3 regions of the Pyruvatibacter mobilis genome follow, and region 1 is predicted to be linked to each of the others. Evidence: predicted binding sites of a transcription regulator. Region 1 holds the regulator's gene; each other region holds the start of a gene.
What was found. The regulator PhoB, encoded in region 1, activates phosphate uptake and scavenging genes when phosphate is short. The targets are predictions, from matches to a motif close to TGTCATNNANCTGTCAT.
Positions count from the first base shown of each region.

Region 2: the regulator PhoB is predicted to act here: its motif matches at 1,807-1,823, upstream of HG718_RS01275 (calcineurin-like phosphoesterase family protein).
Region 3: the regulator PhoB is predicted to act here: its motif matches at 1,537-1,553, upstream of HG718_RS04445 (PhoX family protein).

Region 1 covers NZ_CP051630.1:2,480,178-2,483,453, reverse strand. The annotation lists gene pstB (phosphate ABC transporter ATP-binding protein PstB) at 1-510, shown strand, start outside; gene phoU (phosphate signaling complex protein PhoU) at 683-1,426, shown strand; gene phoB (phosphate regulon transcriptional regulator PhoB) at 1,486-2,187, shown strand; gene HG718_RS11555 (GcrA family cell cycle regulator) at 2,316-2,840, opposite strand; gene HG718_RS11550 (ABC transporter permease) at 3,270-3,276, shown strand, end outside.
Region 2 covers NZ_CP051630.1:256,214-259,489, forward strand. The annotation lists gene HG718_RS01275 (calcineurin-like phosphoesterase family protein) at 24-1,745, opposite strand; gene HG718_RS01280 (hypothetical protein) at 1,850-2,626, opposite strand; gene HG718_RS01285 (VanZ family protein) at 2,786-3,193, opposite strand.
Region 3 covers NZ_CP051630.1:958,705-961,980, forward strand. The annotation lists gene HG718_RS04445 (PhoX family protein) at 1-1,468, opposite strand, end outside; gene HG718_RS04450 (gamma carbonic anhydrase family protein) at 1,662-2,195, shown strand; gene HG718_RS04455 (enoyl-CoA hydratase/isomerase family protein) at 2,279-3,103, shown strand; gene HG718_RS04460 (hypothetical protein) at 3,111-3,276, shown strand, end outside.

The sequences.
Region 1 (3,276 bases):
CGCGCCCGCATCGGCATGGTGTTCCAGAAGCCGAACCCGTTCCCGAAGTCGATCTACGACAACATCGCCTACGGCCCGCGCATCCACGGCATCGCCAACAACAAGAAGGAGATGGACGAGATCGTCGAGACATCCCTTCAGCGTGCAGGCCTGTGGGACGAGGTGAAGGACCGTCTCGGCGAACCGGGCACCGGCCTCTCCGGCGGTCAGCAGCAGCGCCTGTGCATCGCCCGCGCCATCGCCGTGTCGCCGGAAGTGATCCTGATGGACGAGCCCTGCTCGGCGCTTGACCCGATCGCCACCGCGCGCATCGAGGAACTGATCGACGAGCTGAAGGAAAACTACACCATCGCCATCGTCACCCACTCCATGCAGCAGGCCGCCCGCGTGTCGCAGCGCACCGCGTTCTTCCACCTTGGCATCCTGGTGGAAGAGGGCGACACCGAGCAGATCTTCACCAACCCCACCGACGAGCGGACGCAGGATTACATCACCGGCCGCTTCGGGTAAGCCGCGTCAGCCGGGGCGGATCTGCCGATTGGCTTTGCAGTGAATTGGCATAGACTGGCACTTTCCGCCCGCTGGCAACCACGCCACCGGCAAGGCAACAACAGGTGCGGCGGGGCCTGTGCGGCATGACATCCATGCCGCTCCGCCCCATTGCGTTTCGGGAGAAACCCACGTGCAGGGACATATCGTTTCATCCTTCGAAGAGGCCCTTGACCGGATCAATGAGAGCCTCGCGCGCATGGGTGGCCTTGCGGAACGGCAGCTTGCCGATTCCATCGACGCCATCACCCGCCGCGACCGCACCCTCGCCGAACAGACCATTGCCTCTGACAAGCAGATCGATGAGCTGGAAGTGGACATCGAGGCTCAGGCCCTGCGCCTGATCGCCCTGCGCCAGCCCATGGCGATCGACCTGCGCGAAACCATCTCCGCCATCAAGATCTCGTCTGACCTCGAGCGCATCGGCGACCTTGCCAAGAACATCGCCAAGCGCGCCCAGGCCGTGGACCAGGCCAGCCCCGGCCGCGCCATGCAGGGCCTCGGCCGCATGGGCCGCCAGGTGCTGACCCAGCTCAAGGAAGTGCTGGATGCCTATGCCCAGCGCGATCACGAGCGTGCCATGGTGGTGTGGCGCCGCGACGAGGAAATCGACGAGATGTACAATTCGCTGTTCCGCGAATTGCTTACCTACATGATGGAAGACCCGCGCACCATTTCTCTGTGTACGCATCTTCTCTTCGTGGCCAAGAACCTCGAGCGCATCGGGGATCACTCCACCAATATCGCCGAGACCATCCAGTTCCTGGTGAAGGGCGAGAATATCGGCCAGAACCGGCCCAAGGGCGACACGACGAGCGTCACCACGCTCGAATATCCCAAGGACATGCCCTCCAAGGACGCAGGAACAGCTGAATGAACCTCGCCTCAGCATCCATGTCCGGCGCACCCGGCTCCAGCTCAACCGGTACACGACCCATGAAGACACAACCGCAAGTGCTTGTCGTCGAGGACGAGGCCGCGCTGACGACGCTGCTCCAGTACAATCTGGAGAAGGAAGGCTACCGCGTCACCACGACGGCGGATGGCGAAGAGGCGATGATGATCGTCGACGAGCAGCAGCCGGATCTGGTGCTGCTGGACTGGATGCTGCCGCAGGTCTCCGGCATCGAGCTGTGCCGCCGCCTGCGCGGCCGCAGTGAAACGCGCAACATCCCCATCATCATGCTCACGGCGCGCGGCGAGGAAGCCGACCGGGTGCGCGGGCTTGATACCGGCGCGGATGACTACATCACCAAGCCCTTCTCGATGACCGAGCTTCTGGCGCGCGTCCGCGCGGTGCTGCGCCGCATCCGCCCGGCCCTTACCGAGGACATCGTTACCTTCGGCGACGTAGCCGTTGACCGGGCTGCCCACCGGGTGCGCCGCGGCGACCGGGAAATCCATCTCGGCCCCACCGAGTTCCGCCTGCTTGATCACCTGATCCAGCATCCCGGCCGCGTGTTCAGCCGCGAGCAGCTTCTGGATGCTGTCTGGGGTTCGGATGTCTATGTGGAGGCCCGCACGGTGGACGTGCATATCGGCCGCCTCCGCAAGGCGCTCAACAATCCCGGCGAGCAGGACCCGATCCGCACCGTCCGCTCCGCGGGCTACGCGCTGGATGAGCACTTCCGCGACTGACCACGCCTCAGCAGACCGCGGGGGGCTTCCGGAAAGACCCCAAATGAAAAGGCGGACCCTTGGGAGGATCCGCCTTTTGCATGTGGCATATCGGGTTTTGAATGTGAAGGCCCGGAAACCGGTGCCCCTTAGCCGATCATACGGTTCGGGAACTGGCGCTGCGGTGCCTTGTCCTTGCGCTCACGGCGCGACGGCAGCGGCTGGTAGGCCATCTTGGCGTGGGCTGCGCAATAGGGCAGGCCAGGGGCCGAACGGCGGCCGCAGAAATGGAAGTTCTCATCGCCCGGGTCGCCGATCGGCCACTTGCAGGTCTGCTCGTTGAGTTCCAGCAGATTGGCCTGGGTGGCGGGATCGCTGAGGAGCTCGGCTTCTTCCGGTTCCGGCGCAGGGACAGGTGCCGGCTTCTTGGCGGCTTCCCGGCGTGGTGTGGCCGTCGTTGTGCTGGCTGTTGTGGCGCGCGCCGTGCGCGGGCTCGCCGGGCGGCGGCGGGTCACGCGGGTCGGCGCGCCGCGGCCGGACAGGCCCAGGCGATGCACCTTGCCGATCACTGCGTTGCGGGTGACGCCACCCAGCCGGGCCGCGATCTGGCTGGCGGAAAGCCCGTCCATCCACATCTGCTTCAGCTGCTCAACGCGTTCATCTGTCCAGGACATCGCCGGCTCCCCCTAAACCATTCCGGAATTTGTGGTGTCCAGCGGGTGGCAACCACAACATCTCGTGTTAACGTGTCGTTAACCTACAATATCGCTTGAGCCGGCGGCAAGAGATGTTGTGGTTTTATAGGGGGTTATCCACAATATATTGATTTTCGTGCGTCGCGCCGCCTTCCTCTGTGGATAAAGCGGCGCCCTTGCATGACGGCGTCCGCAGGCTTACTTCCGGCGGGACCGTTTTTGTCTTTCCTCCCGGCCAGAGCCGCAGCCCGCTTGGGCGTGCGGCTCACCCCGTCCGGGCCAGCCCGACCACACCGCCACCTCCGTACCCGCCGCAGAGCGGGGCAGGGCATCGGCGGTCTGGGAAATCATCGGGCCGGCCAGGCATGCCGGGACCGCGTTTGGGGGCCCGTTCGGCGGGTGATCATCATGAGCG
Region 2 (3,276 bases), 1.1 Mb from region 1:
TCGGGACAGGAAAGGCGGCACCGTCATGGTGCCGCCTTTTCCATTTCCATAACGGCATGTGCGGTGTGCTCCGTGCCGAATTCGTCGGTCGCGGTCACGGTGATTGTGTTGGCGCCCGGCCGCACGCCGGCCGGCAGATCCGCGCGATACAGGTGTGACGACTTTTCCGCTTTCACCCAGGGCTTGCGCTGGGCGGAGAACCGTTCAAACAGCTCATGGGCTGCGGGGTCCGGTTCCTCGACGCGCGTCATCTCGATGGTGCCGCCGCCATTGACGGACAGGAGCACCGTGGTGTTCGGGCCGCCGTCAAACACATTGACCAGCACATCTGTCGAGGCGGCCTGGTCACCGGTGATGCGTCCGGCGGTCAGCCCGCCATGGCGTACATCCCTGAAAATGGGTGCCGCCATCTGGTGGAACTGACTGTCGAACAGGATGCGCATCTGGTGGCTGGCAGGCAGGCTGGCCGGTTTGAAACGCACGCTCATCTTGCGCCCGTCGAAACGGGCGATGTGATAGCCGTTCGGCGTCCCGTCGCGCTGCATGGCCAGCGGCACGCCGCGGGCGTCGTTGGGGCCTGACCACCAAGACCCCGAGACCGTGCTGATCACATGGCTGTGCAGCGGCGTGTCGCCGGTGAAGCCGTCATCCGTGCCGAAATAGTGGTGCTCAGTCGTGTGCGTATGCCCGTGCGCCGCATAGACGGTGTGGCCACTCAGTATGCGGAACAAATCTGCCTTGTTGACCGTATTGATGTTGGGCGCGTCGGGGTCCTGGTAGGTACGCAGGGGGATGTGGTGGAAAAGGACAATGCGGTCGCCCTTCTCGATGGTCGAGAGATAGGCTTCGACGAAGGCGAGCGCGTCATCGGGAACGCGGCCTTCATACATGCCGTTGCCGCGATAGGACGGTTCCTCCCGGCCCGCGTCGAACCCTTTGTAGTCCACATTATCGACCGCGATGAAATGCACGCCCCCATAGCTCCATGCATAGGTCGGCGGACCGATCAGGCGCTTGTAGGTTTCCAGCGAATAGCGGTCATCTGGGCTCAGGAAGTTGAGCTCATGATTGCCCGGCACATTGTAAACGGGTACGCCCATCTGGCTCATGATCCGGTTGTAGCGGGGGAACAGCGCAAGGTCATCGAACATGATGTCGCCGATGGTGACGGCGAAGGCCGCCTCCGTGCCAATCAGTTCCGCCACCACGTCGTCGCGGATGAAATCCACTTCCGTGTCGGATTGCGGCTGCGTGTCAGCGAAGAGGATGACCTCGAAGGGGCCGCTTTCGTCCTGGGCGACAAGGGGGAAGTCGATGGCCTCGGGCAGGGGGCCGGTCGGCGCCAGCCCTGGATACCGCAGTTTGAGTGCTTCAGGCGTGCCCTGCGGTGCGTGGATGTAATGGAAGCGGGGCAGCATCTCAGCGGACACCGGTGTGCGGTAGCCGGTCGGCTTGATCACGAAGATGATGTCGCCATCGCGCGTCTCGATCCTGTAGCCGCCATCTTCACCGGTCGTGGCAATGTCACGGCCATTGGACACATGGATGCCCTGCAGGCGCGGCTCGCCGTCATCCAGGGTTCCATTCAGGTTGAGATCCTCGAATACCGTACCGCGGGCCGTTTCCGCGAGGGCGCTGGCTGACACGCCGACCGTCAGCAGCACCGTGGTCAGAAACCCAGAAAGCTTTCGGTGGCTGGCGCGTCCGTTGATGAACCCTTTCGGGCTCTTTATGGCGATGGACATGAGGGCCTCCCGGATTGTGCCTTGATGCGGTTGTTCCGGGTAACAGTCATGACGCGTGCGTTTGACAATGCGGTGACACTTGATCTGGCGGGCGAAGGCGGCTGTTAGAACTCCGCCCAGAAGCTCACCAGGGCGCCTGACTCCCGCACGATCTCAGCACCGCTCAAAGTCTGTATGGCCCCGAGCTGGACGTGCCGCCCGGGTGCAAATGTCCAGCGCAGGGAGGCGATGCCTTTCTGGGACCGGTAATGGCTGAAGGGTGCTTCGGCCTTGCCGACCGTCACCGTGGTCTCGCCCTGAAGCAGCACCAGCCAATCGTCTGAGAGCGGAATGCCATAGGTCAGGTCGAAGCGGATCTCGTCCGGTGCCTTGCCGCCGCGGTGGCGGTAGGCCAATTGGCTGTCGGTGAACCCGGGCAGCCATAGGATGCCTTCGGGCTCGCCCTGCAGCAGGCGCAGGTCATAATCCGCATGTCCCGAGCTCAGGAGCGGGTTGCCTGGGCGGTGTTCCCGCAACGGCAGAAGGATTGTGGCTTGTGCGGAGATCACAGTGCCGCTTTCAAATTGCCAGAGCCGCGTGCGGACGCCGAGGTCGAGGCCGGAAAACCCCCGCTGGCGATCACCGCCGGAGATGGTGTCTTGCCAGGCGAGCCGGCCGATAAGGGTTGTGCTGTCGCGCCAGCCGGTTTCGAGATAGGCGGCAAGTTCGGTTTTCTCGAAGCCTGCCCCGCCCCGGGGGCGCCCGCTGGCCGTCAGGCGGTTCGGGGCGCCGGTAATGGCCAGGGTTGAGATCAGCAGCGTCTCGTCCTTGGCGCGCGGCCAGGCGCCTGCCTCGGCGTGCTGCGACGGCCCGGCACAGAGCAATGCGCTGGCGGCGAGCAAAAAGGCGCGCGACCGCGCACGGCCGTGCGCCGCGCGACATCTGTCAGGTCTGGTCCCGCAACCCCAATCGGTCATCTGGCGCCCCCCAAGACGCTCGGATGTTCCCGTTATTGGTGTGAACGGTAGCAGAAATGATCTGACGCGCCAGTGTGCTGGATGTCAGGCGGCGAAACGGCGGTTGTCATGCCATCGCTTGAGGGCCCGGCCGGTGAGGTAGAGCACCGCCGCTGCGGCAATTCCTGCAAGATTGGCGGCAAGGTCCGACAGGGAGGCGGATCGGCCGGGCACCAGCACCTGCGCCACCTCGATGCCCACGCTCAGCAGAAAGGCAGCGGCCAATCCACCCCAGGGGCGGTGAGGCAGGCTCATGGCGAAGAGGAGGCCGATGACCAGGAACGCGAGGCCATGGGCTGCGTATTGCAGTTCATCCGGCGGGCCGCCATAGGGCAGCAGGGCCAGGGCAATGGCACCGCCCGCGGCTGCGAAGGCGAGCAGGACGATGGCGGTGGGAGACAGGACGCGCACGAAAATCCCCTGGAAAGGCAGCTCAATTGGTGTGTCGGGCATTGGATGCAGGCACTGTGGGCCCCGGTGGCCTGCCAATCGGTTAACCAAGCCCGAGATCCATGACGGATCAGTGAACACATCTC
Region 3 (3,276 bases), 1.5 Mb from region 1:
CCTCCGGCCGGTCCATCGGCGTGGCCCCCAGCAGGTCGGCGGCGCGGCGGGTTTCGATCATCACGTCGGCCTGGCTGTCGAACCCGTTTTCTGCCGTCAGCGGTCCGGTCCCGTGCACCAGCGGCATCCAGGTGACGGTGCCGTCCTCGCTGAACTTCGCGACGCTCAGCACGCCTGTGTCGAGCAGGCCGAAATTCGCCGCGCGGTCGGTCTCGTTCACCGTGCCGTCGGTGACGAAGCGGTAGAGATAATCGAACCGCTGGTCATCACCCATATAGATGACCAGGCGGCCATCCCTGTTGGTGATGCTTTCCGCACCTTCATGTTTGAAGCGGCCCAGCGCCGTACGCTTCACGGGTGTTGATGTCGGGTCCAGCGGATCGACTTCCACCACCCAGCCGAAACGGTTGGCCTCGTTGGGCTCCTTGTTGATGTCGAAGCGGTCCACATGGCGGCCCCAGTCATAGCCGCCGCCCATGGCCACGCCGTAGCGGCAATAGTTCCGCGCCTCGGGGTGAGTTGCGTCACCGGCGGCGCATGCGGCTTCAAGGTCGCCCGCCGTCCGCCAGAGCCGGTCGCTGTCGTCCAGCTTGCCGCGGAAATAGAAGTGGAAGTTCTCTTCCGCCATCAGGTAGCTGTTGTAAGGCGTGATGCCGCCGGCGCAATTGTTCAGGGTACCGATCACCCGCGTGCCCGCCGGGTCAGCGCTTGTCTGCATGCGGGGATGTCCGGCTGCGGGGCCTGAGATATCCATCGCGGTCGAGCGGGCGGTGATGCGGCGGTTATAGGTGCTGTCCTGTACCGTGACCCAGCGGCCGTCACTCTGCTGCGCGATTTCGATGATGGTGCCGCCATGGGCCGCCATTTCGGTTTCGGCCAGTTCCTTCGGGCTGTTGAAGCGCAGGTCATAGGGGAACATGACGCTGCGGGAGGTGAACTCGTGGTTCACGCACAGCAGCCCGCGTGTGCCCGCCTCATTGAGCGGCACGAAGCCGAGGAAATCATTGTTGTAGCCGAACTGCTTTTCCTGCGCGTCCGGGTCCGCCTTGCCGGGAACGAAGGCGGGCGCATCCGCCGTCACCGGGTCGCCCCAGCGGATCAGGATGTCGGCCTCATAGCCCGGTGCCACCACATGGTCCTTTGAGACGCCGTGGCTGATTTCGGGAAAGCGGGCGAGCGAGCCGGGTTGGTAGGTGGATGCCTTGATGTCCTGTGCGGCGTTGGCTGCCGGATCGCTTGCTACCTTGTCGGTTTCATCGTCGCCGCAGGCTGCCAGCAGGGAGGCGGGGGCGATCGCAAGTGCCGCATAGGCGGTGGTGCCCATGGCCCCCTTGAGGAAGCCCCGGCGGCCCATGCGGGCGGCGGCCACTTCGCCGAAGGTGGCTTCGGTAGCGGGGCTCGACCGCACGTCTTCGGTCGGCTCCAGGGCAACACCGCAATTGGGATCGGTCCGGTCCGGATAGGACATCAGGGTACTCCTTCGCTCGCACGCGACAGGTCAGGGGAGGGATTTGCCGCAGACGGTAAGGGTGGCAGATGACGCATCCATGACGCAGCGGGGTTTGCCGCTTCCATGACGGCCTGTCATGGGGGCGGGGGACGTGGCAAACTTACAGGGATTCACGCTTTCCCCAATTGCACAATCAACAAGAGGAAACCCCATGGCGATCTACGCGCTTGATGGCACTGAACCGCAGCTTCCCGAATCCGGCCGCTACTGGGTGGCGCCCAGCGCCTCGGTGATGGGCAATGTCATTCTCGAGGAGGATGCCAGTGTCTGGTTCGGTGCGACGATCCGCGGCGACAATGACCCCATCCGCATCGGCGCGCGCGCCAACGTTCAGGATGGCTCGGTGCTGCATACGGATCCCGGCATGCCGCTTACCATCGGCCCGGATGTCACCATCGGGCACATGGTCATGCTGCATGGCTGCACCATCGGTGAAGGCTCGCTGATCGGCATCGGCGCGACGGTGCTCAACGGCGCGAAGATCGGCAAGGGCTCGATCATCGGCGCGCATGCGCTGGTTACCGAGGGCAAGGAGATCCCCGACGGCGTGCTGGCGGTGGGGTCCCCCGCCAAGGTCGTACGGGAGCTGACGCCGGAGGACAGCGCCGCCCTCAAATTGTCCGCACATCACTACGTGGAAAACTGGAAAAAATTTACCAAGGAACTGCGCAAGCTGGCCGATTGAGCCGCATTCGGGCCTTGGCGGTTGGCGCGGGGCCCGAAACGGGCCTAGGCTTTCTGCGAACAAAAAGACAGGGGGGACGTCCCATGAGTGAAGCGCATGACCTTTCGGCTGCTGCCGAAGACGAGGTGCTGTACGAGGTGGATGGCCATATCGCTACCATCACCCTCAACGCGCCGGACCGCATGAATACCATTTCGCGCGACATGCTGGCGCGGCTGACGGAACTGATGGTGGTGGCGGAGGAAGACACAGCCGTCCGCTGCGTCATTCTCACCGGACGGGGGCGGGCTTTCTGCGCCGGTCTCAATCTCGAGGAAGCGCGCTCCGGCGGAGGTATTTCCGGCGGCATCAATTCCGGCCCGCGCCCGACGCTGGACCTGCGCAACACGCCGCCCACCGTCATGCATGCCATGGACACGCCCACCATCTGCGCCGTCAATGGCGGGGCGGCTGGCTATGGGCTCGACACGGCGCTTGGCTGCGACATCCGCCTGATGGCCGACACGGCCAAGATGGCGGTGGCCTTCACCAAGCGCGGCGTGGTGCCGGAAAGCGGCGGCACGTGGTTCCTGCCGCGCATGCTCGGTTGGGAGAAGGCGGCGGAACTTATCTTTACCGGCCGCACGCTGTCGGCCGAGGAATCTGTCGAATGGGGCCTTGCCTCCCGCGTGGTGCCGGCGGCTGACCTGATGACCGAGGCGCGGGCCCTGGCTGAAGAGATCGCCGGCAATGCGCCACTCGCCGTGCAGGCCTCCAAGCGCATGATGCGCATGGGCATGAACGAGACCTTCGCCGACCATGTGCACCACGTCTATCTGCAGTTGCTGCCGCTGATGGGCTCGGACGACATGAAGGAGGGCATGATGGCCTTCCTTGAAAAGCGCAAGCCGGACTTCAAGGGACGATAGGACACACATGACAGGTTTGACGGGCATGCGTTTCATGCAGCGGATGCGGTATCAGGCCGCCGCCGTCTGTCTTGCCCTGGTGATGGCGGCAGGGGGGCTGCCCACGGTGCCGCTGCACGCGCAGGAGGAGCCGGAGAGCTTCTCCGGCCGCTATGTCGGTTTCGCCCTGTCCG